One region of the Achromobacter sp. SX5 genome, then DNA from elsewhere that is predicted to be linked to it. Evidence: riboswitches for the same ligand, from Rfam matches in the RefSeq annotation. Region 1 holds a riboswitch; the other holds the start of a gene.
The links. A riboswitch is a leader RNA that binds a small molecule or an ion and turns the genes downstream of it on or off. The one in region 1 is predicted to bind glycine.
Positions count from the first base shown of each region.

Region 1 (11,608 bases):
GCGGTTGATGTCGCGCAGCAGGGTCAGGATGGACTGCGTGGTCTCGGGGTCCAGCGCCGAGGTGGCCTCGTCGCACAGCAGGATCTCGGGCTCGTGCACCAGCGCCCGGGCGATGCCGACGCGCTGCTTCTGGCCGCCGGACAGCCTGGCCGGATAGACGTCGGCCTTGTCGCCCAGCCCCACCAGCTCCAGCAGCGCGGCGACGCGGGCCCGCGCGGCCGCCGGCTTCACGCCGGCCACGCGCAGCGGCAGGGCCACGTTCTCGGCCACCGTCTTGGCCGACAGCAGATTGAAGTGCTGGAAAATCATGCCGATGCGCCGGCGCAGCGCCACCAGGGCGTTCTCGTCCAGCCCGCCCGCGTCCACGCCGTCGATCAGCACGCGTCCGGCGCTGGGCCGCTCCAGCATGTTGATGGAGCGCAGCAGCGTGGACTTGCCGGCGCCGCTGCGCCCGATGATGCCGAACACCGTGCCGCGGGCAATCGAGAACGACACGTCGGACAGCGCCGCAACCGCGCCGCGCGCGCCCTCGTAGCGCTTTTGCAGCCCTTCGAACACGATGTGCTCGTCGCCCGCCGGCAGCGGCGGCGCGGCCGCCGGCTGGGCAATGGAAAACTCATGTTGCATCATGGCTCAGAACACCGGAATCACGGAGCCTTCGAACTTGCTGAGGATGAACTGGCGCACCTCTTCCGAGTGGTAGGCCTTGACCAGCTCGGGCACCCACGGCGCGTTCCGGTCCTGTTCGCGGACCGCAATGATGTTCACGTAGGGATTGTTTTCCTTCTTTTCGACCGCGATGCCGTCGCGCGTGGCGATCAGGCCGGCCTGGTAGGCGAAGCTGTTGACGATGGCGGCGGCGTCCACGTCGGGCAGCGAGCGCGCCAGCACCACCGAGGCGCTCTCCACGAACTGGAGCTTCCTGGGGTTGGCGGTCACGTCGGCCAGCGTGGCCGTGCCGGTGGCCGGGTCGAAGCCGTTCCTGAGCGTGATCAGGCCCTGGTCGCGCAGCACCACCAGCGCGCGCGTCTGGTTGCTGGGATCGTTGGGTATGCCCACGCGCGCGCCTTCCGGCAGGTCCTTCAGCGACTTGTATTTGCGGGAATAGAACGCGATGGGCGAGATCAGCGTGTTGGCCACCGGCACCAGCTTGTAGCCGCGCTGGCGGATCTGGTCGTTCAGAAAGGGAATGTGCTGGAAGGCGTTGGCCTCCAGGTCGCCGTTGTTCAGGGCCTCGTTGGGGCTGGCGGTGCCGGTGATGACCACCGGCTCCACGGCCAGACCGTTCTTCCTGGCGACCTGGGCCACCACTTCCCAGATCTGTTCGTCGACGCCGCCGCGCACGCCGACCTTCAGGGGTTTGGCGTCGGCCGAAAAGGCCGGGCCGTGGAACATCGCCGCCGAGGCCAGCACCACGCCAAGCAGCTTCTTGAAAATACGGGGAGTCATTTTGGAATCGCCTCTCAGGCTAGGGCCTGTTCACACTAAAAGGAGCCACGCATGAGTACCCAAATGAGCGCCTATCAAGGCGCGAAGCGCAGTCGTGGCAGGTCCCCGGCGAGCATTCGCAACGCGGAGAGGCGCTCATTTGGGTACTCACCCTTCGGGCAGGCCGGTAATCGGGCGCCAGGCGTCGTTGCACTCACCTTGCGTGGCACAGCCACGCGGCGGCGAGCGCGCCTAGCCTGGCGCCCGATTACCGGCCTGTGCGTGGCTCCTTTTAGTGTGAACAGGCCCTAAACGGTTATAAGAGAAACGATTCTAGGGACGGGCACGCCCGGCGCGAACGAAGACTTCGTTCGGTGCTTATGGCCGGGGCGTTTGGTTATGGCCGCGCGGCATATGCGCGCGGCGCGCCGAAAACGTTCAGAACGGCTTGACGACCACCAGCGCGACGATCGCGGAAGCCGCGACCACGGTGAACGGCGCGTACCAATCGATCAGCGGCGGACGCTGCGCGCCGCCGCCGGCCATGCGGCGCAAGGCCTTGCTCTGGACGCCCAGCAGCGCCGACAGCGCCAGCGCGATGGCGATCTTCACCCAGATCCAGTTCATGATGAACCAGCCGAAGGTCACGGCCAGGTGCAGGCCGACCAGCCAGGCCAGCACCATGGCCGGCGTGGTCACGTACAGGGTCCAGCGGCGCAGCGCGCCGAGCATCCTGCTTTCTTTCGGGGCTTCGCCGCCTTCCTGGGGCTGCGAGGACAGCAGGAACAGCGACACGAACAGCGAGCCGCCCAGCCAGGCGACCACGGCCGCCACGTGGAGCATTTTCAGGAATTGGTATGTCATGGCCGGCATTATCGCCGCAGGCGCGCGCCGCGGCGAACCGGCTTGCAACGGCAATTTGCGCTACGGCAAAGCGGCGGCCCGGCGCGGCCTTACTTGGCGGCGTCGGCGCCTGCCGGCGGCGGGCTGCCCGCCGGCGCCGCCTTGCTGTCCGAAGGCGCGGCCGCCTTGCTGTCCGCGGGCGCGGCCTTGCCATTGGCGGCCGGCGTATCACTGGCGGCCGCCGGGTTCAAGGTGTCGGCCGGCGCGTCCGGCGACACCGCGGGCTCGGCCGGCGCGGGCTTGGGCGGCGTCTTGCCGCGTCCGGCCGGCGCCGGCTGCGGCGCCGAAGCGGCCTGCGCGTCCGGCAGGAAGCGCTGCAACAGCTGGAAAAATCCGTCGTAGAACTGGGGCCGCGCCACCGTCTGGCTGGCGGTCTTGACCAGCGAATCGTCGCTGGCGCCGAACGGCATGGACACCTGGCCCAGCACGCTCACGCCCACGCTGGCCGAATTGGCGGTGCGCTTGATCGAATAGCGGTCCTGCATCGCGGTGGCGAACACCGTCGAGCGCTCGTTCGACGCGCCATCGGCGGCGCATTCGATATTGAAGCTGATCTGCGTATGCTGGCCGTCCTCGGCCTGGAAATTCTTGTGCCCGGTCACGCGCGCCGACTCGAAGCGGTCGATCAGATAGCCCTGGCTCAGCAAGGCCCGCCGGCCCGCGTCGCAGGCGGCCACGCTGCTGGCGGCGACGCCGCGCGAGTAGGTGTCGTTCTGGGTGAAGTCCTCCTTCTCGTACGCGGGCTTGGGGGAGGAGCATCCGGCCACGGCGCCCGTCAGGGCGGCGAGCAGGATCAGGGACGGACGGCGGGTGATACGAGGCATGTATGGGTCCGCGAGCCGGCGGCTTGCGGCAATGTGATGCGTGAACGTCGGTTATAGCGCATCCCCCCGCCTCAAGCCTTTACCAGGAATGAACAGTTCAACAGAGAGGTAACAGGCGATATAACAGGGACAAAACGAACGGCTACTGGGACTAACCCCTGGTCCCACGCCGCCGGATTTTGGCTATTCTGCCCGCGTCGATCCAAAACCCCGCAGAAGAGACCTGCCCGCCGCGGCAGGCGCCGACGGAGCAACCGCCCCGGAAACTCTCAGGCAACCAGGACTGCGCGGTCTAGACAATCTGGAGAGCGGCGCCGCGCGCGCCCACCGAAGGGGAACCCGCCGCCCTCCGCGCGGCGCGTGAAACTCTCAGGTACCAAGACAGATGGGGTGCTGCGGCCGGGTGGCCGCGGCCACCCTACCCTTGGAGCGACCATGCCCCGCATCGCCATCATCGGCGCCGGCATCACCGGCGTCACGTCCGCCCATGCCCTGAACAAGCTGGGATTCGACGTCACCGTCTACGACCGCCAGCGCTACCCCGCCATGGAGACTTCCTACGCCAACGGCGGCCAGCTGTCGGCCAGCAACGCCGAGGTCTGGAACAGCGTGTCCACCATCATGAAAGGCCTGCGCTGGCTGGGCCGCCACGACGCCCCGCTGCTGCTCAATCCGCGTCCGGGCTGGCACAAGTATTCCTGGCTGGCCCAGTTCATCGGGCAGATCCGCAACTATCGCCAGAACACCATCGAGACCACCCGCCTGGCCATCGAGGCGCGCCAGCACCTTTACGCCATGGCCGAAGAAGAAGGCATCGATTTCGACCTGGAGCGCCGCGGCATCCTGCACATCTACCACGACGCGGCCAGCTTCGACACCGCGCGCCGCGCCAACGCGCTGCTGCGGCAAGGCGGGCTGGAGCGCTACGAGGTAACCGCGGAAGAAGCGCGCCGCATCGAGCCGGCCCTGCAGACCGCCTGCCACGCCGGCTTCTACACGCCGTCGGACGCCACCGGCGACATCCACAAGTTCACCAGCGGCCTGGCCCGCGCCTGCCAGCGCCGCGGCGTGCGGTTCGTGCAGGACGCCGACATCACCGCCATCGCGCACGAGGGCGGCGCCTACCGTCTGGACCTGGCGGCAGGCGCGCTGCCGGCCCGCCAGGAATCGGCCGACGCCGTGGTGATCTGCGCCGGCGCGGCCAGCCGCCAGTTCGCGCGGCAGCTCGGAGACTCGCTCAACATCTACCCGGTCAAGGGCTATTCGATCAGCGTGCACCTGGACGACGAGGCCAGCCGCGCCGCCGCGCCCTGCGTGAGCCTGCTGGACGAGGCCGCCAAGATCGTCACCAGCCGCCTGGGCGACCGCTTCCGCGTGGCCGGCACGGCGGAATTCAACGGGTTCAACCTGGACATCCGGGCCGAACGCGTGCAGCCGCTGGTGGACTGGACCCGCCGCCACTTCCCCGGCGTGCGCACCGCGCGCGTGGTGCCGTGGTGCGGGCTGCGCCCGATGACGCCGAACATGATGCCCAGGGTCGGCCCCGGCAAGCGGCCGGGGGTGTTCTACAACACCGGCCACGGCCACCTGGGATGGACGCTGTCGGCCGCGACCGCCCAGATGCTGGCGGCCAGCGTCCAGGCGGGCATGGGCCGGGCCTGAGCCCTGCGGCGCTCAATGCGCCGCGACCGCTTCCCTGCTGTCCTGCTCGACGGCGCGCGGCGGCGCGCCTTCCGCGCCCGGCGGGCAGGCGTTCTTGCAGATCCGCCCGTCCTTCATCACCAGGCTGATGCGGTCCGGGTCGATCAGCAGCGACAGGTCCTCCAGCGGATTGCCGTCGACCATGACCACGTCCGCCAGATAGCCGGGACGCAGCATGCCCAGCTCGTGCGGCCGCTGCATGATCTCCCCGCCCAGCCGGGTGGCCGACACCAGCGCCTCGGTGGGCGTCATGCCGACATAATCCACGAAATACTGGAGATCGGAGGCGTTGGTTCCGTGCGGCATCCAGGCGAAGCCGTAGTCTCCGCCAGGCAGGATGCGTATGCCGCGCCGGTGCATCTTGCGCAGCGATTCGGCGGCGATCTCCAGTTCGCGCTTGTAGCCCATCTGCTCGGCGGCGGCGGGCGTGATGCCGTAGTCGGAAGCATGGAAGGCGGTGCGAACCAGCCAGCCGATGCCCGGCGCCACGAAGTGCCTGTCCTTGTTGGCTTCCAGCATGTCGAGCGCCTCGTCGTCGGCGAAGCTGGCGTGATAGATCATCTCGATGCCGTGCCGCACGCATTGCTTGACCGATTCGCTCGAACGCGCGTGCGCCGCCACGCGCTTGCCGAAACGCTTGGCCTCGGCCGCCAGCATGGCGATCTCCTCTTCCGAGAATGGCGACATTTCGGCCGGCAGCCCGGCGATGTACTCGCCCGACAGATTGATCTTCAGGTGGTCGACGCCGTACTTGATGAAGGTGCGCGCCGACCGCCGGATCTCTTCGGGGCCGCTGCAGACGCTGCCGAAGCTGAGTTCATCGAACGGCATGTGCGGCAGCGTGTTGTCGCCCAGCGCGCCGATCGTGGTGATCTCCTGGCTGCCCGCCAGGTAGCGGGGGCCGGGGCATTCCCCCGCGTCGATCGCGTTGCGCAGCACCACGTCCAGGCGCGGCTTGGCGGCCGCCGCGCCGACGGCCGAGGTCCAGCCCATCTCCAGATAGCGCTTGGCCACGCGCACGCACCAGAGTATGTGTTCCTCCGGCGGCATGAACTGGATGGCGGCGAGCGAGGGCTGGTCGTTCCACGAGAAATGCGTGTGCGCCTCGGTCATCCCGGGCATCAGGAAGCGGCCGCGGCCGTCGATGACGCGCGCGCCATCGCGGCTCACCTGCCGCGGCGCGCGCGCGACCTCGGCGATGCGCGCGCCGTCGATCAGCACCTCGCCCTTGAACACGGCTTCGCCGCTGCCATCGAAGATGGCGACATTGGTAATGGCAATTCTGGACATGACAAGTCTCCTCCGGCCCGCGCCGCGGGCCGGCTTTCTTATGTTGAAACGCCAGGAAAAGAGCGGCTAACGCTGCGCCGCGTAGAACTCCCGCAGGGCCTGCACGCAGGCCTGGGGCTGTTCATAGGTCGTCCAGTGTCCGCAATCGCCGAACACCACGTAACGGCTTGCCGCGATGCGGCCGGCCAGTGCCTCGACGTTGGCCGGCGGCGCCACGCCGTCCTGGTCGCCGGTCACCAGCAGCGCCGGCACGTCCAGCGATTCCACGGCGGCGGGCTGCGCGCCGGCCAGCGCCTCGCAGCTTTGCGCATAGCCTTCCGGCGGCTGGCGCATCACGCTTTCGCGCACCAGCGCCAGCACCGCGGGCTGATCCTGCTTGGTCCGGGCGCTGGTCGCGCCCTTGACGATGGCGTCCGCGATCTCCTGCATGGCCGCGTCGCCGCCGCGCGCCAGCTCGGCGCGCGCGCGGATGCCGGCGCGTCCGGCGTCGGGCGGCGCGGCCAGCGGCCCGAACAGGGCCAGCGACCTGACCCGGCCGGGGTGCGCCACGGCGAAATGCTGGGCCACGATGGTGCCCAGGGAATGCGCGGCGATGTGCAGCGTATCGATCTTCAGTTCCGCCAGCATGCCGGCCAGCGCGTCCACGTAGGTCTGGATGGACAAGGGCTGCGAACCCAGCGGCGAGCGCGCGCTGCCCGGCAGGTCCGGACGGATGACGCGCAAGCCCTCGAACGCGCCCATCACCGGCGTCCAGGTGTTGGAAGAGCCGCCCAGGCCGTGTATGCACAACAGCGCCGGCCCCTCGCCGTCGATTTCCACCGCCAGACCGTTGACGTAGTTCGTGCTCATGCTTGCTCCTCGACAAACGTGTTCTCGATGACGCCCAGACCCTCGACCTCCACGCGCACCACGTCGCCGGCGGCCAGATAGCGCGGCGGCTGCATGCCCATGCCCACGCCCGCGGGCGTGCCCGTCGCGATCACGTCGCCGGGATACAGCGTGATGCCGCGCGAAATCGTTTCGATCAGGAACGGAATGTCGAAGATCATGTTCTCCGTGGGTCCGTCCTGGCGCAGCTCGCCGTTGACCCAGCAGCGCACGCGCGTGCGCGTGCCGTCGAATTCGTCGGCGGTGGCGATCCACGGCCCCATGGGGCAGAACGTGTCGAACGATTTCCCCATGTCCCACTGCTGGTGGCGCATCTGCACGTCGCGGGCGGTGACGTCGTTGACGACCGTATAGCCGAACACGTGCTCCAGCGCCCGGGCGCGCGGGATGTTCTTGCCGCCCTTGCCGATCACGACCGCCAGCTCGGCCTCGTAGTCGATCTGCGACGAGACGCCGGCCGGCAGCAGCACGTCGTCGCGCGGCCCCACCACGCACTCGGGCACCTTGGTGAAGACGATGGGCCAGGACTCGGGATTCGCGTCGTTGTCCTTGAAAACCGAGGCCGACAGCTCCTTGGCGTGGGCGTGGTAGTTGCGTCCCACGCACCACAGGTTGCGGCGCGGCCTGGGCAGCGGGGCCAGCAGCCTCGCCTCGGCCAGCGGCAGCGCCGCTCCCGTTGCGGGCAGTTCGCGGCCCGCGGCCAGCAGGTCGATCACGGCCTGGGCGCCCAGGCGCTTGCGTTCCGCATCGAACGCCAGGGGCGCCACCGTCGCGCCATCGGCGGACACCAGTCCCACTTCCTGGCTGCCGTTCAATATAAAGCTAGCAATGCGCACTACCGTCTCCTTCTTCTACCTGAACAGTCCCGCGGCGGGCCCGTGGCGCGCCGGCAGGTTCGGAGGACTTTATAGGCGCCGGCCGCGGCGCGCTTATCGCCGGGTGCGCGGACTTATCGCAGAGTCAGATCTTGTGCTAGGTGAATACACCTACGCCGGATTCGCGCGCAAACGCCCATAAAATTCCCGCAGGCGCCGCCGCCGCGCAACGGACTCGCCCAGCTGGCTCGCAAGGCGAGGACGAAAAGACAGGAGACGGAGATGCAGGAGACTTATGCCTTGCACGAAGGCGCGTTCGGCCGCGCCGTCGTGCTGGAACTGCGCGATGACCTGATCGCGCACGCGCACGCCGAAGTGCAGCTCGCCCTGTGGCTGGGCGGCTCGCGGGCGCAAGGCCGCGTCGGCCAGACCGTGGTGCCCTACAGCGAAAACCTGGCGCTGGGCGCCAACCCCTACGAGTCGCACGACGCGCGGCTGCTCGAACGTTCGGGCCCGGCGATTTTCCTGGTCCTCTACATCGCCAAGCCCTGGCTGGACGAACGGCGCGCCGCCACCGGCCGCCCGTTCCATTTCGACGCGCCCGGCGTGCCCATCGACGCCGCCGTGCGGCAGAGCTGCTGGCGCCTGCTGGACAAGATCGTCGCGCCGCACCAGCACCCGGGCGCCGATATCGACGCCGAGGTCGAAGCCCTGCTGCTGGCCGCGATCGAATCGTCGGCCGGGCCGGACCGGGCGCCGCGTCCGGTCTCGCCGGCGCCCGCGCTGGACCGCCGGCTGCGCGCGGCCATCGCCTATATGCGCCAGCACGTCCACGAGCCGATGGCCGTGGAGGACGTCGCCAGCCGCGTCGGACTGTCGCGCGGGCACTTCTTCGCGCTGTTCCGCGACCAGCTCAACACCACGCCCCAGGTGTTCTGGAGCGCGGTGCGCGTGGAGGAAGCCGTGCGCCTGCTGGCGCACCAGAAGCAGCCCCTGACCTCGGTGGCGTTGGATCTGGGTTTCTCGACGCCCGGCAATTTTTCGCGCTTTTTCCGCGAGCACATGGGCGTGTCGCCGTCGCGCTTCCGGCGCGCGGCGACCGGGCCGGCGCAGCATCTGCTGACCGGCGTCGACTGAAGCCGCGCTCAGGCGGCCGCGGCCTGCTTCTGGCGCAGCAGCGACAGCGCCGTGTCCTCGATCATGTCCTCCTGGCCGCCGATCATGCCGCGCCGGCCCATTTCGACCAGGATCTCGCGCGCGGGCACGCCGTACTTCTGCTCGGCGCGCTTGGCGAACAGCAGGAACGAGCCGTACACGCCGGCATAGCCCAGCGTGAGCGCGTCGCGGTCGATGCGGATCGGGAAGTCCATGATGGGCACCACGCGGTCTTCGGCCACGTCCTGGATCTTGAACACGTCCACGCCGGTCTCCACGCCCATGAGGTCCAGCACCGACACCAGCACTTCCAGCGGCGTGTTGCCGGCGCCCGCGCCCAGGCCCGCGGCGGCCGCGTCGATGCGTACCGCGCCGGCCTCGATCGCGGCGATGCTGTTGGCCACGCCCATCGCAAGATTGTGGTGGCCGTGAAAGCCCAGCTCCGTCTCGGGGCGCAGCGCGGCGCGCACCGCCTCGATCCTGGACTTGACGGTATGGGGCAGCAGATGGCCGGCCGAGTCGGTGATGTAGATGCAGTTGGCGCCGTAGCCTTCCATCAGCCTGGCCTGCCGCACCAGTCCCTCGGGGCTGTTCATGTGGCTCATCATCAGGAAGCCCACCGTATCCATGCCCAGCTTGCGCGCCTCGCCGATGTGCTGCTCCGAGGTATCGGCCTCGGTGCAGTGCGTGGCCACGCGCAGCGTGTGCACGCCCAGCGCGTGGGCGCGGCGCAGGTCGTCGACCGTGCCGATGCCCGGCAGCAGCAGCGCCGACACCTTGGCCTGCTTCATCTGCGGCACCACCGCCGCGAGGTATTCCTCGTCGGTGTGCAGCGGGAAGCCGTAGTTGACCGACGCGCCGCCCAGGCCGTCGCCGTGCGTGACCTCCAGCATCGGCACGCCGGCCTCGTCCAGGCCGCGGGCGATGGACACCATCTGCTCCAGCGTGATCTGGTGGCGCTTGGGATGCATGCCGTCGCGCAGCGTCATGTCATGCAGTACGACTTTCTTGCCTTTCAGTTCCATGTTCCTGATCTCCTAGTTTGCGGCCGGGACGGCGGCGTCGGCCAGCATCTGTTCGGCGAACATTTCGGCGCTGCGCACCGCCGCCGCGGTCATGATGTCCAGGTTGCCCGAGTACTTGGGCAGGTAGTCGCCCAGGCCCTCGACCTCCAGGTAGACCGACACGCGCCTGCCGTCGAACACCGGCCCGTTGACCAGCCGGTAGCCCGGCACGTACTTCTGCACCTCGGCGATCATGGCGTGTACCGACTCGCGAATTCTGTCCTGGTCGGGCTCGGTCTCGGTCAGGCAATGGACCGTGTCGCGCATGATGAGCGGCGGCTCGGCCGGATTGAGGATGATGATGGCCTTGCCCTTTTTGGCGCCGCCGATGCGTTCCACGGCGCCGGCCGTGGTGCGGGTGAATTCGTCGATGTTCTTGCGGGTGCCGGGGCCGGCCGAGCGCGACGACACGGTGGCCACGATCTCGCCGTATTCCACCGGCTGCACGCGCGAGACGGCGTAGACCATGGGAATGGTGGCCTGGCCGCCGCAGGTGACCATGTTGACGTTGTTGTGCCCGCCGCCCAGCAGGTCCTTGAGGTTGACCGGCGGCACGCAGTACGGGCCGATGGCGGCCGGCGTCAGGTCGATGACCTTGACGCCGCGCGCGGTGAGCTTGTCCGAGTTCTCTTTGTGCACATAGGCGCTGGTGGCGTCGAAAGCGAAGTCGATGCCGTTCTCTTCCAGGTGCGGCAGCAGGCCGTCGACCCCGTCCGAGGTGACGCGCAGACCCATTTCCCGCGCGCGCTTGAGCCCGTCGGATTGCGGGTCTATGCCCACCATCCAGACCGGCTCCAGCACCGGGCTGCGCTGGAGCTTGGCCAGCAGGTCGGTGCCGATGTTGCCCGAGCCGATGATGGCGGCCCGCAGTTTGCGTGACATGGTTTACTCCTTGATGATTGAACGAAAGAACCGCCGCGCCGCCTCAATTGCCCATCAGGCCGAGCGGCGCCAGGGACAGCCCGGGCACGTAGGTGATCGCCAGCAGGGTGGCGATCATGGCCACGATGAAGGCGATGGAGCCGGCCGCCGCCTTCTCCAGCGCAACGCCGCCGATGCGCGCGCCGACGAACAGGTTCACGCCCACCGGCGGGGTGACCATGCCGATCGCCAGGTTGACGATGATCACGATGCCGAAGTGCACCGGGTCCACGCCCACCGCCGTGACCACCGGCAGCAGAATCGGCGTCAGGATGATGATGGCGGCGATGGTCTCCATGAACATGCCCACGAACAGCAGCAGCGCGTTGATCAGCAACAGGATGACGATGGGGTTGTCGGTCAGGTGCACGATGTAGTCGGCGATCACGAACGGAATGCGCTCGATCGCCAGCACCCGGCCGAAGATGGTCGCGGTGCCGACGATGACGATCACGGTGGCCGAGGTCAGCGCCGATCCGGCGATCACCTGGTACAGCCCCTTGAAGCTCAGTTCCTTGTGCACGAAGGCGCCCACCACGAAGCCGTACAGCACGCCCACGGCGGCGGCCTCGGTCGGCGTGAACACGCCGCCGTAGATGCCGCCCAGGATGATCACCGG
Region 1 covers NZ_CM160041.1:1,996,433-2,008,040, reverse strand. Annotated here, with positions in the region: gene AC1M14_RS09465 (methionine ABC transporter ATP-binding protein) at 1-630, opposite strand, end outside; gene AC1M14_RS09460 (MetQ/NlpA family ABC transporter substrate-binding protein) at 634-1,449, opposite strand; gene AC1M14_RS09455 (CopD family protein) at 1,867-2,292, opposite strand; gene AC1M14_RS09450 (DUF2242 domain-containing protein) at 2,382-3,155, opposite strand; glycine riboswitch at 3,359-3,451, shown strand; glycine riboswitch at 3,453-3,544, shown strand; gene AC1M14_RS09445 (D-amino acid dehydrogenase) at 3,591-4,817, shown strand; gene AC1M14_RS09440 (metal-dependent hydrolase family protein) at 4,830-6,146, opposite strand; gene AC1M14_RS09435 (alpha/beta fold hydrolase) at 6,213-6,995, opposite strand; gene AC1M14_RS09430 (fumarylacetoacetate hydrolase family protein) at 6,992-7,870, opposite strand; gene AC1M14_RS09425 (helix-turn-helix domain-containing protein) at 8,132-8,986, shown strand; gene dmpG (4-hydroxy-2-oxovalerate aldolase) at 8,995-10,029, opposite strand; gene AC1M14_RS09415 (acetaldehyde dehydrogenase (acetylating)) at 10,042-10,950, opposite strand; gene AC1M14_RS09410 (TRAP transporter large permease) at 10,994-11,608, opposite strand, start outside.

Region 2 (11,608 bases), 1.2 Mb from region 1:
GCGAACCCGGAACCGAAGTCTGCTTCGGCGCGATCGCCAAGGTCGAACGCCGCATCCGCTACGGCGCCGCCGAAGCGATTCCGCCTTATTTCGAGCAATTCATGGCGGCGCTGCAGGCGGGCGAGGCCCGCACCATCCGCTAGCGGCCGGCGGGCGGCGCATTGACAGCGCCGCCGGTTTTCCAGACACTGGATCGGCCCACGCCTGGCCTCAGCTCCTACCAGGTCGCCTGCATCGCTGCCCGAACGCGATGCGCCACCAGGAGACTGACATGCCCCCACCGCCCGCCCGCATCCTCGTCACCGGCGCCGCCGGCCATCTCGGCCGCAAGGCCCTGGCCATCCTGGCGCGCCAGCCCTGGTGCGCGCAGCTGACCGGCATCGACGTGCAGGTCGACGCCGGCGCGTTCGATCCGGCGCTGCGCGAGCGCCTGACGCTGGTCGCGGCCGACCTGGAGCGTCCCGACCCGGCCTGGACCCGCCATTTCGCCGACGTGGACGCCGTGGTGCACCTGGCGGCCCGCCACTCCACGCCCGACGCCAGCTGGGAAGAGGCGCTGGCGTCCTACGGCATGACCCTGAACGTGCTCACGGCCGCCGCCACGCACGGCGCGCGGCGGCTGTTTTTCTCCTCGTCCAACCACGTCATGGGCGGCTACAAGGACGAGCCGCTGGCCGCCTCGATGGGGCCGGGCAGGCTCACCGTGCGCTGCGAACCGGCGCCGGGCACGCGCTGGTTCGACGGCGAACGCGAAGTGCATGCGCTGGCCTACGCCACCTCGAAGGCGATGGGCGAGCGCCTGTGCCGCGCGTGCTCGGCCATGACCGGCGGCCGCCTGTCCACCGTGGCCGCGCGCATCGGCTGGATCCTGCCGGGCGACAACGATCCGCGCGACATGACGTATTCCGGCGTGGCCCACCGGCGCGCGCCCGACCCGCAGGCGCTGGACGAGCCCGCCCGCCGCGCCCTGGCGTGGTTCCACGACATGTGGCTGTCCAACGGCGATTTCGAACGCCTGCTGGTCGCCGCCCTGACCGCGGACGCTTCGGGCTGGCCCGACGGCAGCGTCATCGTCAACGGGGTGTCGGCCAACCAGGGCAGCGCCTGGGACGTGGAGGACGGGCGCGCGACCATCGGCTACGCGCCGCGCGACGACGTGCGGCGGCGCCTGCGGGGCTGAGCAGGGGCGTTCGGGCCGGCGCGGCCGGGGCGGGTTTTAGCGTGATCACAACGGCGTTCGGGCCATTTCGGGATTTCCCTTAGGCCTGCAGGAAAAACCGCCCTACAATTCGCCCATTCCCGCCGCCCCGGCGGGTGCTCGCGCCGTCTGTCATCAGGCGGATTTTTACCAGCTGTACATTCGTGTCGCCGTACGCGACCGATTCCGCCTTGCCCCCAGGAGCGCCCGCATGAAATTCCGCTTCCCCATCTTCATCATCGACGAGGACTACCGTTCCGAGAACGCGTCCGGCCTGGGCATCCGCGCCCTTTCCGCCGCGATCGAGGCCGAGGGCGTCGAGGTGATCGGGGTGACCAGTTATGGCGATCTGAGTTCCTTTGCCCAGCAGCAGAGCCGCGCCAGCGCCTTCATCCTGTCGATCGACGACGAGGAATTCGACGAGGACTCGCCCGAGGACGTGGCCAGCGCGATCAAGAACCTGCGCGCCTTCATCGGCGAGCTGCGCTTCCGCAACGCCGACATCCCCATCTACCTGTACGGCGAGACCCGCACCTCGGAGCACATTCCGAACGACATCCTGCGCGAGCTGCACGGCTTCATCCACATGTTCGAGGACACCCCCGAATTCGTGGCGCGCCACATCATCCGCGAAGCGCGCAGCTACGTCGACGGCCTGCCGCCGCCGTTCTTCCGCGAACTGGTCAAGTACGCGCAGGACGGCTCGTACTCGTGGCACTGCCCCGGCCACTCCGGCGGCGTGGCCTTCCTGAAAAGCCCGGTCGGCCAGATGTTCCACCAGTTCTTCGGCGAGAACATGCTGCGCGCCGACGTCTGCAACGCGGTCGACGAACTGGGCCAGCTGCTGGACCACACCGGTCCCGTGGCCGAATCCGAACTGAACGCGGCGCGCATCTTCCACGCCGACCACTGCTTCTTCGTGACCAACGGCACCTCCACCTCCAACAAGGTGGTGTGGCACGCCAACGTCGCCGCCGGCGACGTGGTGGTGGTGGACCGCAACTGCCACAAGTCGATTCTGCACGCCATCACGATGACGGGCGCGATCCCGGTGTTCCTGCGTCCCACGCGCAACCACCTGGGCATCATCGGCCCGATCCCGCTGGAAGAATTCCACCCGGACAACATCCGCAAGAAGATCGAGGCCAACCCCTTCGCGCGCGAGGCGGTGAACAAGAACCCGCGCATCCTGACGCTGACGCAGAGCACCTACGACGGCGTCATCTACAACGTCGAAATGATCAAGAAGCAGCTCGGCAGCTACGTCGACACGCTGCACTTCGACGAGGCCTGGCTGCCGCACGCGTCCTTCCACGAGTTCTACCAGGACATGCACGCCATCGGCCAGGACCGCCCGCGCAGCCAGGACGCGATGGTGTTCGCCACGCACTCCACGCACAAGCTGCTGGCCGGCATCTCGCAGGCCTCGCAGATCATCGTGCAGGAATCCGAGACCCGCAAGCTGGACCGCAACGTCTTCAACGAAGCCTACCTGATGCACACGTCCACCTCGCCGCAGTACGCGATCATCGCGTCCTGCGACGTGGCCGCGGCCATGATGGAGCCGCCGGGCGGCACCGCGCTGGTCGAGGAAAGCATCCGCGAGGCCATGGACTTCCGCCGCGCCATGCGCAAGGTGGAATCCGAGTTCGGCAAGAACGACTGGTGGTTCAAGGTCTGGGGCCCGAACCGCCTGGTGTCCGAAGGCATCGGCAACCGCGACGAATGGATCCTGGAGTCCAACGACCACTGGCACGGCTTCGGCGACCTGGCCGAAGGCTTCAACATGCTGGACCCGATCAAGGCCACGGTCATCACCCCGGGCCTGGACATGTCCGGCAGCTTCGGCGAAACCGGCATCCCGGCCGCCCTGGTCTCCAAGTACCTGACCGAGCACGGCGTGGTGGTCGAGAAGACCGGCCTGTATTCGTTCTTCATCCTGTTCACCATCGGCATCACCAAGGGCCGCTGGAACACGCTGCTGACCGCCCTGCAGCAGTTCAAGGACGACTACGACCGCAACCAGCCGCTGTGGCGCATCCTGCCGGAATTCTGCCGCGACCATCGCCGCTACGAGCGCATGGGCCTGCGCGACCTGTGCCAGCAGATCCACGAGGCCTACCGCGAGCGCGACGTGGCCCGCCTGACCACCGAGATGTACCTGAGCGACATGGTTCCGGCGCTCAAGCCCTCGGACGCGTTCGCCCGCATGGCGCACCGCGAAGTCGAGCGCGTCGAGATCGACAAGCTGGAAGGCCGCGTCACCGGCGTGCTGCTGACGCCGTACCCGCCGGGCATCCCGCTGCTGATTCCGGGCGAGCGCTTCAACCGCACCATCGTCCAGTACCTGCAGTTCGCGCGCGAGTTCAACGAACGCTTCCCCGGCTTCGAGACCTACATCCACGGCCTGGCCGACGAAGTGGGCGAGGACGGCGAGAAGCGCTACTACGTCGACTGCCTGAAGGAAGAGTGACGGGTCGCGCGTGTCGATGTTCGATGTAGCCGTGATCGGCGCCGGCGCCGCCGGCATGATGTGCGCAGCGGTGGCCGGCCAGCGCGGCCTGCGCGTGGTGCTGGTCGACCACGCGCAGCGCCTGGCCGAAAAAATCCGCATCTCCGGTGGCGGACGCTGCAACTTCACCAACATCGGCGCCGGGCCGGCCAACTTCCTGTCCGAGAACCCGCATTTCTGCCGCTCGGCCCTGGCGGGCTACACGCCGCAGGACTTCCTGGCGCTGCTCAAGCGTCACCGCATCGCCTGGCACGAGAAGCACCGCGGCCAGCTGTTCTGCGACGATTCCAGCGAATCCATTATCGACATGCTGCGCGCCGAATGCGACGCCGGCGCGGTGCAGTGGCGCATGAACTGTCCGGTGGCCGAGATCGGCCACGGCGAACAGGGCTACACGCTGCACACCGGCCAGGGAACGATCCGCGCGGCCAAGCTGGTGGTGGCCACCGGCGGCATGGCGATTCCGCAGCTGGGCGCCACCGACTTCGGCCTGAAGATCGCGCGCCAGTTCGGCCTGAAAGTGGTCGAGCCGCGGCCCGCCCTGGTGCCGCTGACCTTCGATGCCGCGCAATGGCAGCCGCTGTCGGAGCTGTCCGGCGTGGCGCTGGAAGTCGGCCTGCACACGGGGCAGGGCAAGGCGCGCGGCGAATTCCTGGAAGACCTGCTGTTCACCCATCGCGGCCTGTCGGGGCCGGCCATCCTGCAGATATCCAGTTTCTGGAAGCCGGGCGAACCCATCGTGGTGGACCTGGCGCCGGGCCGCGACCTAGCCGCCGAGCTGCTGGCCTCGAAGTCCGGCAACCGCCAGCAGCTGCACACCGTGCTGGGCGGGCTGTGGCCCAAGCGCCTGGCCGACCGCTGGCTGCACCTGGCCGAGCAGGCCGGCAAGCCCGGGCTGGCGGCGCTGCGCCTGGCCGACGCGCCCGACAAGACCCTGCGCGCGCTGGCCCAGGACATCCACCAATGGACGCTGGTGCCCAGCGGTACGGCCGGCTACAAGAAGGCCGAAGTCATGCGCGGCGGCGTGGACACGCGCGGCCTGGACCAGAAATCCATGCAGGCCAAGGCCGTGCCCGGCCTTTATTTCATCGGCGAAACCGTGGACGTCACGGGCTGGCTGGGCGGCTACAACTTCCAGTGGGCCTGGGCCTCGGGCGTGGCCTGCGGGCGCGCGCTGTAGGACGGCGGCGCCGATAGCGCGCGGCTATGGCCGGGATGGAAATATCGGCGTTGCGGCGTTAAATAAAAATAAATATCATTTGTATTTCAAGGATTGAGTTCGCCCGTCCTATTTTGGGCGCGCCACCCACGGAGATACACATGGCCTACACACTGCCCCCCTTGCCGTACGCCTACGACGCGCTGGAGCCGCACATCGACGCGATGACGATGGAGATCCACTACAGCAAGCATCACCAGACCTACGTCAACAGCCTGAACGCCGCGCTGGAAGGGGCCGGCATCGCCGCCGACGAGCCGGTCGAAGCGCTGGTGGCGCGCCTGGAGCAGCTGCCCGAGGCCGTGCGCGGCGCGGTGCGCAACCACGGCGGCGGCCACGCCAACCACAGCCTGTTCTGGGCCGTGATGTCGCCGGCCGGCGGCGGCGCGCCCGACGGCGCGCTGGCCGCCGCCATCGCGTCCGAGCTGGGCGGCATGGACGCGTTCCGCGAGGCGTTCACCAAGGCCGCGCTGACCCGTTTCGGTAGCGGCTGGGCCTGGCTCTCGGTCACGCCCGAGGGCCGGCTGACGGTCGAGAGCAGCGCCAACCAGGACAGCCCGCTGATGCACGGCAATACGCCCATCCTGGGGCTGGACGTCTGGGAGCATGCCTATTACCTGAAGTACCAGAACCGCAGGCCGGAATACATCGCGGCCTTCTACAATGTCGTCAACTGGCCTGAAGTGGCGCGCCGCTACGCCGCGGCGCAGCGCTGAACGCGACTCTCTGAAGGAGGGCAGCGCCGTATGAATACCTTCAGCCGCCATCGTGTGCGGCCCGCCGCCACCAGCATCAGCGTCTGGACGCTGGCCGTGCTGGTTTCCTGCCTGGCCCTGCACCAGTTGTGGGCGTACCTGGACGTGCGCGCGCCGCACGTGGCCGACGCCTTGCTGGGCGGGCTGGTGGCGGCCGCCGCGACGGCGCTGGGCACCGTGCCCATCCTGTTCGCCCGCAGCATTCCGCAGAAACTGCAGGACAGCATGTTCGGCTTCGGCGCCGGCGTGATGCTGGCGGCCAGCGCCTTCTCACTGGTGGCGCCCGGCATCGCCGCGGCGCGCGGGCTGGGCTACGGCCCCTGGGGGGCAGGGCTTACGGTGGCGGGCGCCGTGCTGCTGGGGGCCGCGGTGCTGCTGCTCATGGACCGCACGCTGCCGCACGAGCATTTCATCAAGGGACGCGAAGGCATCGAGGCGCACCGGCTGCGCCGCACCTGGCTGTTCGTGTTCGCCATCACGCTGCACAACCTGCCCGAGGGCCTGGCCATCGGCGTGGGCTACGCCGGCAACGATCCCTTGCGCGGCACCGCGCTGGCCACCGGCATCGCGATCCAGGACATCCCCGAGGGGCTGGTGGTGGCCGTGGCGCTGCTGGCCGCGGGCTATCCGCGGGCCTTCGCGGCGGCGCTGGGCATGCTGTCGGGCATGGTCGAGCCCCTGGGCGCGGTGCTGGGCGCGGCCGTGGTCGGCTGGTCGGCGCCGATGCTGCCCTGGGGCCTGGGCTTCGCCGCCGGCGCCATGCTGTTCGTCATCAGCCACGAGATCATCCCCGAGTCGCACCGCAAGGGGCACGAGGTCTACGCCACCTGCGGGCTGATGCTGGGCTTCGTGCTGATGATGCTGCTGGATACCGCGTTGGGCTAGCACGGGCCGCGGTTCCCATTCCCTGCCGATGGCTTTCGTTGTATGCTTTCGCCGCTGTCACGCATGTTGCGGGAGAGAGCGGCCTGTCCATCCGGCCGCCGCCGAAGGCGCAATTCGCCCGGAATCGCTCAGGTAACCCATACCGCCCATGCTTGCCCCGTCCCGGTTTATCACCGCGTGGACACGGCAAAACAGTACTCTGGAGAGACCTGGCGCCGCCCCTGAAACAAGGGACATGTCGAGCAGCCCAGGCGCCGAAGGTGCAAACCCGCCTAGCGGGGCAACTCTCAGGCAAAAGGACAGAGGGGCGGAAGATTCAGCCGTAGTGCAGGGCGCAGCCCGCCTGGCACCACCGGCATTCCGTAACCCTGGCAACCAAGCCGCCCCGGAGTTTCCGCGCATGTCCGCAACCCTCAAACGCACCCCGCTAGCCGAAGAACACGTCGCCGCCGGCGCCCGAATGGTCGATTTCGGCGGCTGGGACATGCCGCTGGCCTACGGCTCGCAACTGGAAGAGCACCACGCCGTGCGCCAGGACGCGGGCATGTTCGACGTCTCGCACATGCTGAACGTGGACATTGCCGGCCCGGACGCATTCGCCTTCCTGCAGCGCCTGGTCGCCAACGACGTGGCCAAGCTGACCGTGCCCGGCAAGGCGCTGTACAGCTGCATGCTGAACCCGCAGGGCGGCGTGATCGACGATCTCATCATCTATTTCTTCGCCGCCGACGAATGGCGTGTGGTGGTCAACGCCGGCACCGCCGACAAGGACATCGCCTGGATGCAGCGCGTCAAGCAGGCCGGCGGTTTCGACGTGGCCATCACGGCCCGCCGCGACCTCGCCATGGTGGCCGTGCAGGGCCCCAACGCCCGCGCCAAGGTGTGGGCCGCGCGCCCGGCCTGGCAGGCCGCCACCGAGCCGCTGACCCCGTTCGTGGCCGCCGTGGTCGGCGATGACACGCTGGTGGCCCGCACCGGCTACACCGGCGAGGACGGCTTCGAAATCGTGCTGCCCGCCACCGAAGTGGTGCAGTTGTGGCGCGACCTGGCCGCCCAGGGCGTGCGTCCCTGCGGCCTGGGCGCGCGCGATACGCTGCGCCTGGAAGCCGGCATGAACCTCTACGGCCAGGACATGGACGAACTGATCCAGCCGAACCAGGCCGGCCTGACCTGGACGGTGTCGCTGAAGGACGCCGAGCGCCGCTTCATCGGCCGCGAGGCGCTGGAACAGTTCGCCACCCCGGCCGCCTTCCTCGGCCTGAAGCTGCAGGAACGCGGCGTCATGCGCGCGCACATGGCCGTGCGCACCAAGGACGGCATGGGCGAGCTGACCAGCGGCACCATGTCGCCCACGCTGGGCGTGTCCATCGGTTTCGCCCGCCTGCCGCAGAGCGTCAAGCCCGGCGACACGGTCGAGGTCGACATCCGCGGCAAATGGGTGCCCGCCCTGGCCTGCAAATTGCCCTTCGTGCGTAACGGCAAGGCCGTCGAACACTCGTAAACTCGAAGCTTCGCGCGGGACGCCATGGCCGCCCGCGCGAGGCGCGCAACACCATTCATCTACCCGTATTCCCAGGAGCTCCCATGAGTCTGCCCACCGATCGCAAGTACACCGAGTCCCATGAATGGGTCAAAGCCGAGGGCGACGTGTTCGTCGTCGGCATCACCGATACCGCCCAGGACCAGCTGGGCGACCTGGTTTTCGTCGGCGACGTGAAGGTCGGCGCCCAGCTGAAGGCCGGCGAGACCGCCGGCGTGGTCGAGTCGGTCAAGGCCGCCTCCGACATCTACGCGCCCGTGGCCGGCGAAATCGTCGCGTTCAACGAAGAACTCGAAAACAACCCCAACCTGATCAACGAATCCGCCTTCACCGCCTGGATCTTCAAGATCAAGCCGGTCAACGCCGCCGACGCCGACAAGCTGCTGGACGCCGCCGGCTACGAAGCCGTCGCCAACGGCTAAGCCGGTTCTTGCGCGGGCGGTCCGTCCGCCCGCGCAAGCCGCCATCGCGTCCGTCCCCGCCATCCCGAGATCTCCCCCCATGTCGCGCGCCCTAGACACCCATACCGACTTCATTCCCCGCCACATCGGCCCTTCCGACGCCGACCAGGCCGCCATGCTCGCCGTCATCGGCAGCCCCAGCCTGGACGCCCTGATCGACGAAGTCGTGCCGCCCAAGATCCGCAGCCAGGCCCCGCTGGCGCTGCCGCAGTCGCGCAGCGAAACCGACGTGCTGGCCGAGCTCAAGCAGATCGCCGGCCGCAACCAGGTCTACCGCAGCTACATCGGCCAGGGGTACTACGGCACCCACACGCCCAACGTGGTGCTGCGCAACATCCTCGAAAATCCCGCCTGGTACACGGCCTACACGCCGTACCAGCCCGAAATCTCGCAGGGCCGCCTTGAAGCCCTGCTGAACTACCAGACCATGGTCGCCGACCTGACCGGGCTGGACATCTCCAACGCCTCGTTGCTGGACGAAGGCACGGCCGCGGCCGAAGCCATGACGCTGGCGCGCCGCAGCGCCAAGTCCAAGAGCCAGGTATTCTTCGTCTCGCGCCATGTGCACCCCCAGACCCTCGAAGTCGTGCGCACGCGCGCCGAGGGCCTGGACATCGAACTGGCCGTGGGCGACGAGGCCGAAGGCCTGCCCGAGTGCTTCGGCGTGCTGCTGCAGTACCCGCACAGCACCGGCTCGGTGGCCGACTACCGCAAGCTGGCCGAGGCCGCGCACGCGCAGGGCGCGATCGTGGCCGTGGCCACCGACCTGCTGGCGCTGGCCCTGCTGGCCGCGCCGGGCGAGTGGGGCGCGGACATCGCCATCGGTTCGGCCCAGCGCTTCGGCGTGCCGTTCGGTTTCGGCGGCCCGCATGCCGGCTTCATGGCCTGCAAGGACGCCTTCAAGCGCAACATGGCCGGCCGCCTGGTCGGCGTGTCCAAGGACGCGCAGGGCAACCCGGCGATGCGCCTGGCGCTGCAGACGCGCGAACAGCACATCCGCCGCGAGAAAGCCACTTCCAACATCTGCACCGCGCAGGTGCTGCTGGCCGTGATGGCCGGCATGTACGCCGTCTGGCACGGCCCGGCCGGCATCCGCCGCATCGCCGAGCGCGTGCAGCGCAGCACCGCCATCCTGCGCGCCGAGCTCGTCAAGCTGGGCGTGAAGGTCGCCAACGACACCTTCTTCGACACGCTGCTGCTCGAAACCGGCGCGGCCACGCCCGCCATCGTGACGGCGGCCGACTGCGCCCGCATCAACCTGCGCCGCGTCGACGGCGCGCGCCTGGCCGTGTCGCTGGATGAAACCGTGACCGCCGCCGACCTGCAGGCGCTGGTCAACGTCTTCGCCGCCGGCCTGCAGCGCGACGACGTCGAACTCGACCTCGACGCGCTGGACGCGGCCGCCGCCGGCGGCATTCCGGCCGGCCTGGCGCGCGAAAGCGCGATCCTGGCGCATCCGGTGTTCTCCAGCGTGCAGTCCGAGACCGACATGCTGCGCTATCTGCGCAAGCTGGCCGACAAGGACCTGGCCCTGGACCGCACCATGATCCCGCTGGGTTCGTGCACCATGAAGCTCAACGCCACGGCCGAGATGATCCCCATCACCTGGCCCGAATTCGCGCTGATCCATCCGTTCGCGCCCGCCGAGCAGAGCAAGGGTTACGTCGACCTGATCGACCGCCTGTCGGCCGCGCTGTGCGAAATCACCGGCTACGACAACATCAGCCTGCAGCCGAACTCCGGCGCGCAGGGCGAATACGCCGGCCTGCTGGCGATCCGCGGCTACCACCAGGCCAACGGCCAGCACCAGCGCAACATCTGCCTGATCCCGGCCTCGGCGCACGGCACCAACCCCGCCTCGGCCCAGCTGGCCGGCATGGACGTGGTGGTGGTGGCCTCGGACCCCAACGGCAACGTGGACCTGGCCGACCTGCGCGCCAAGATCGCCCAGGTGGGCGACAAGCTGGCCGCGCTGATGATCACCTATCCGTCGACCCACGGCGTGTTCGAGGAAGCCGTCACCGAAATCTGCGACCTGGTGCACCAGGCCGGCGGCCAGGTCTACCTGGACGGCGCCAACATGAACGCCATGGTCGGCGTGGCCAAGCCGGGCAAGTTCGGTTCCGACGTGTCGCACCTGAACCTGCACAAGACCTTCTGCATCCCGCACGGCGGCGGCGGCCCGGGCGTGGGTCCGGTGGCGGTGCGCGCGCACCTGGCGCCGTACCTGCCGGGCGTGGTCAACGAGCAGGGCAAGCTGTCGGGCGACAACAAGGTCGGCCCGGTCTCGGCCGCGCCCTTCGGCTCGGCCGGCATCCTGCCCATCCCCTACGTGTACATCGCGCTGATGGGCGCCGACGGCCTGCGCCGCGCCACCGAAGTGGCCATCCTGAACGCCAACTACATCGCCACGCGCCTGCGCGACCACTACCCGGTGCTGTACGCGGGCCGCGACGGCCGCGTCGCGCACGAGTGCATCCTGGACGTGCGTCCGCTCAAGGAAACCAGCGGCATCAGCGCCGAGGACATCGCCAAGCGCCTGATGGACTACGGCTTCCATGCGCCGACCATGAGCTTCCCGGTCGCCGGCACGCTGATGGTCGAGCCGACCGAATCGGAAGGCCGCGCCGAGCTGGACCGCTTCATCGACGCCATGATCTCGATCCGCGAGGAAATCGCCCAGATCGAGCGCGGCGAACGCGACCGCGAGGACAACGTCCTGAAGAACGCGCCGCACACCGCGCAGATGCTGCTGGCCGAAGAATGGCTGCACGACTACCCGCGCCAGCAGGCCGCCTATCCGGTGGCGTCGCTGCGCGAGGCGAAGTACTGGCCGCCGGTGGCGCGCGTGGACAACGCCTACGGCGACCGTAATCTGGTGTGCGCCTGCTTGCCGGTCGAGGCCTACGCGTAACCCGCCCGCCGGCGCACGCCGGCAAAAAAATCCCCCATCGAAAAAACGATGGGGGATTTTTTATTCCTGACGCGCTGGCTTAGCGCGCCGGCGTCGCCTCGATGGTGGCGGAGAAATCCTCCAC
Region 2 covers NZ_CM160041.1:827,309-838,916, forward strand. Annotated here, with positions in the region: gene AC1M14_RS03830 (hypothetical protein) at 1-143, shown strand, start outside; gene AC1M14_RS03835 (NAD-dependent epimerase/dehydratase family protein) at 272-1,180, shown strand; gene AC1M14_RS03840 (arginine/lysine/ornithine decarboxylase) at 1,410-3,671, shown strand; gene AC1M14_RS03845 (BaiN/RdsA family NAD(P)/FAD-dependent oxidoreductase) at 3,688-4,890, shown strand; gene AC1M14_RS03850 (superoxide dismutase) at 5,031-5,645, shown strand; gene AC1M14_RS03855 (ZIP family metal transporter) at 5,676-6,569, shown strand; glycine riboswitch at 6,629-6,724, shown strand; glycine riboswitch at 6,759-6,882, shown strand; gene gcvT (glycine cleavage system aminomethyltransferase GcvT) at 6,970-8,070, shown strand; gene gcvH (glycine cleavage system protein GcvH) at 8,154-8,531, shown strand; gene gcvP (aminomethyl-transferring glycine dehydrogenase) at 8,611-11,484, shown strand; gene AC1M14_RS03875 (DUF945 family protein) at 11,564-11,608, opposite strand, start outside.
Region 2: another riboswitch for glycine. It lies ahead of gcvT (glycine cleavage system aminomethyltransferase GcvT); the one in region 1 lies ahead of AC1M14_RS09445 (D-amino acid dehydrogenase).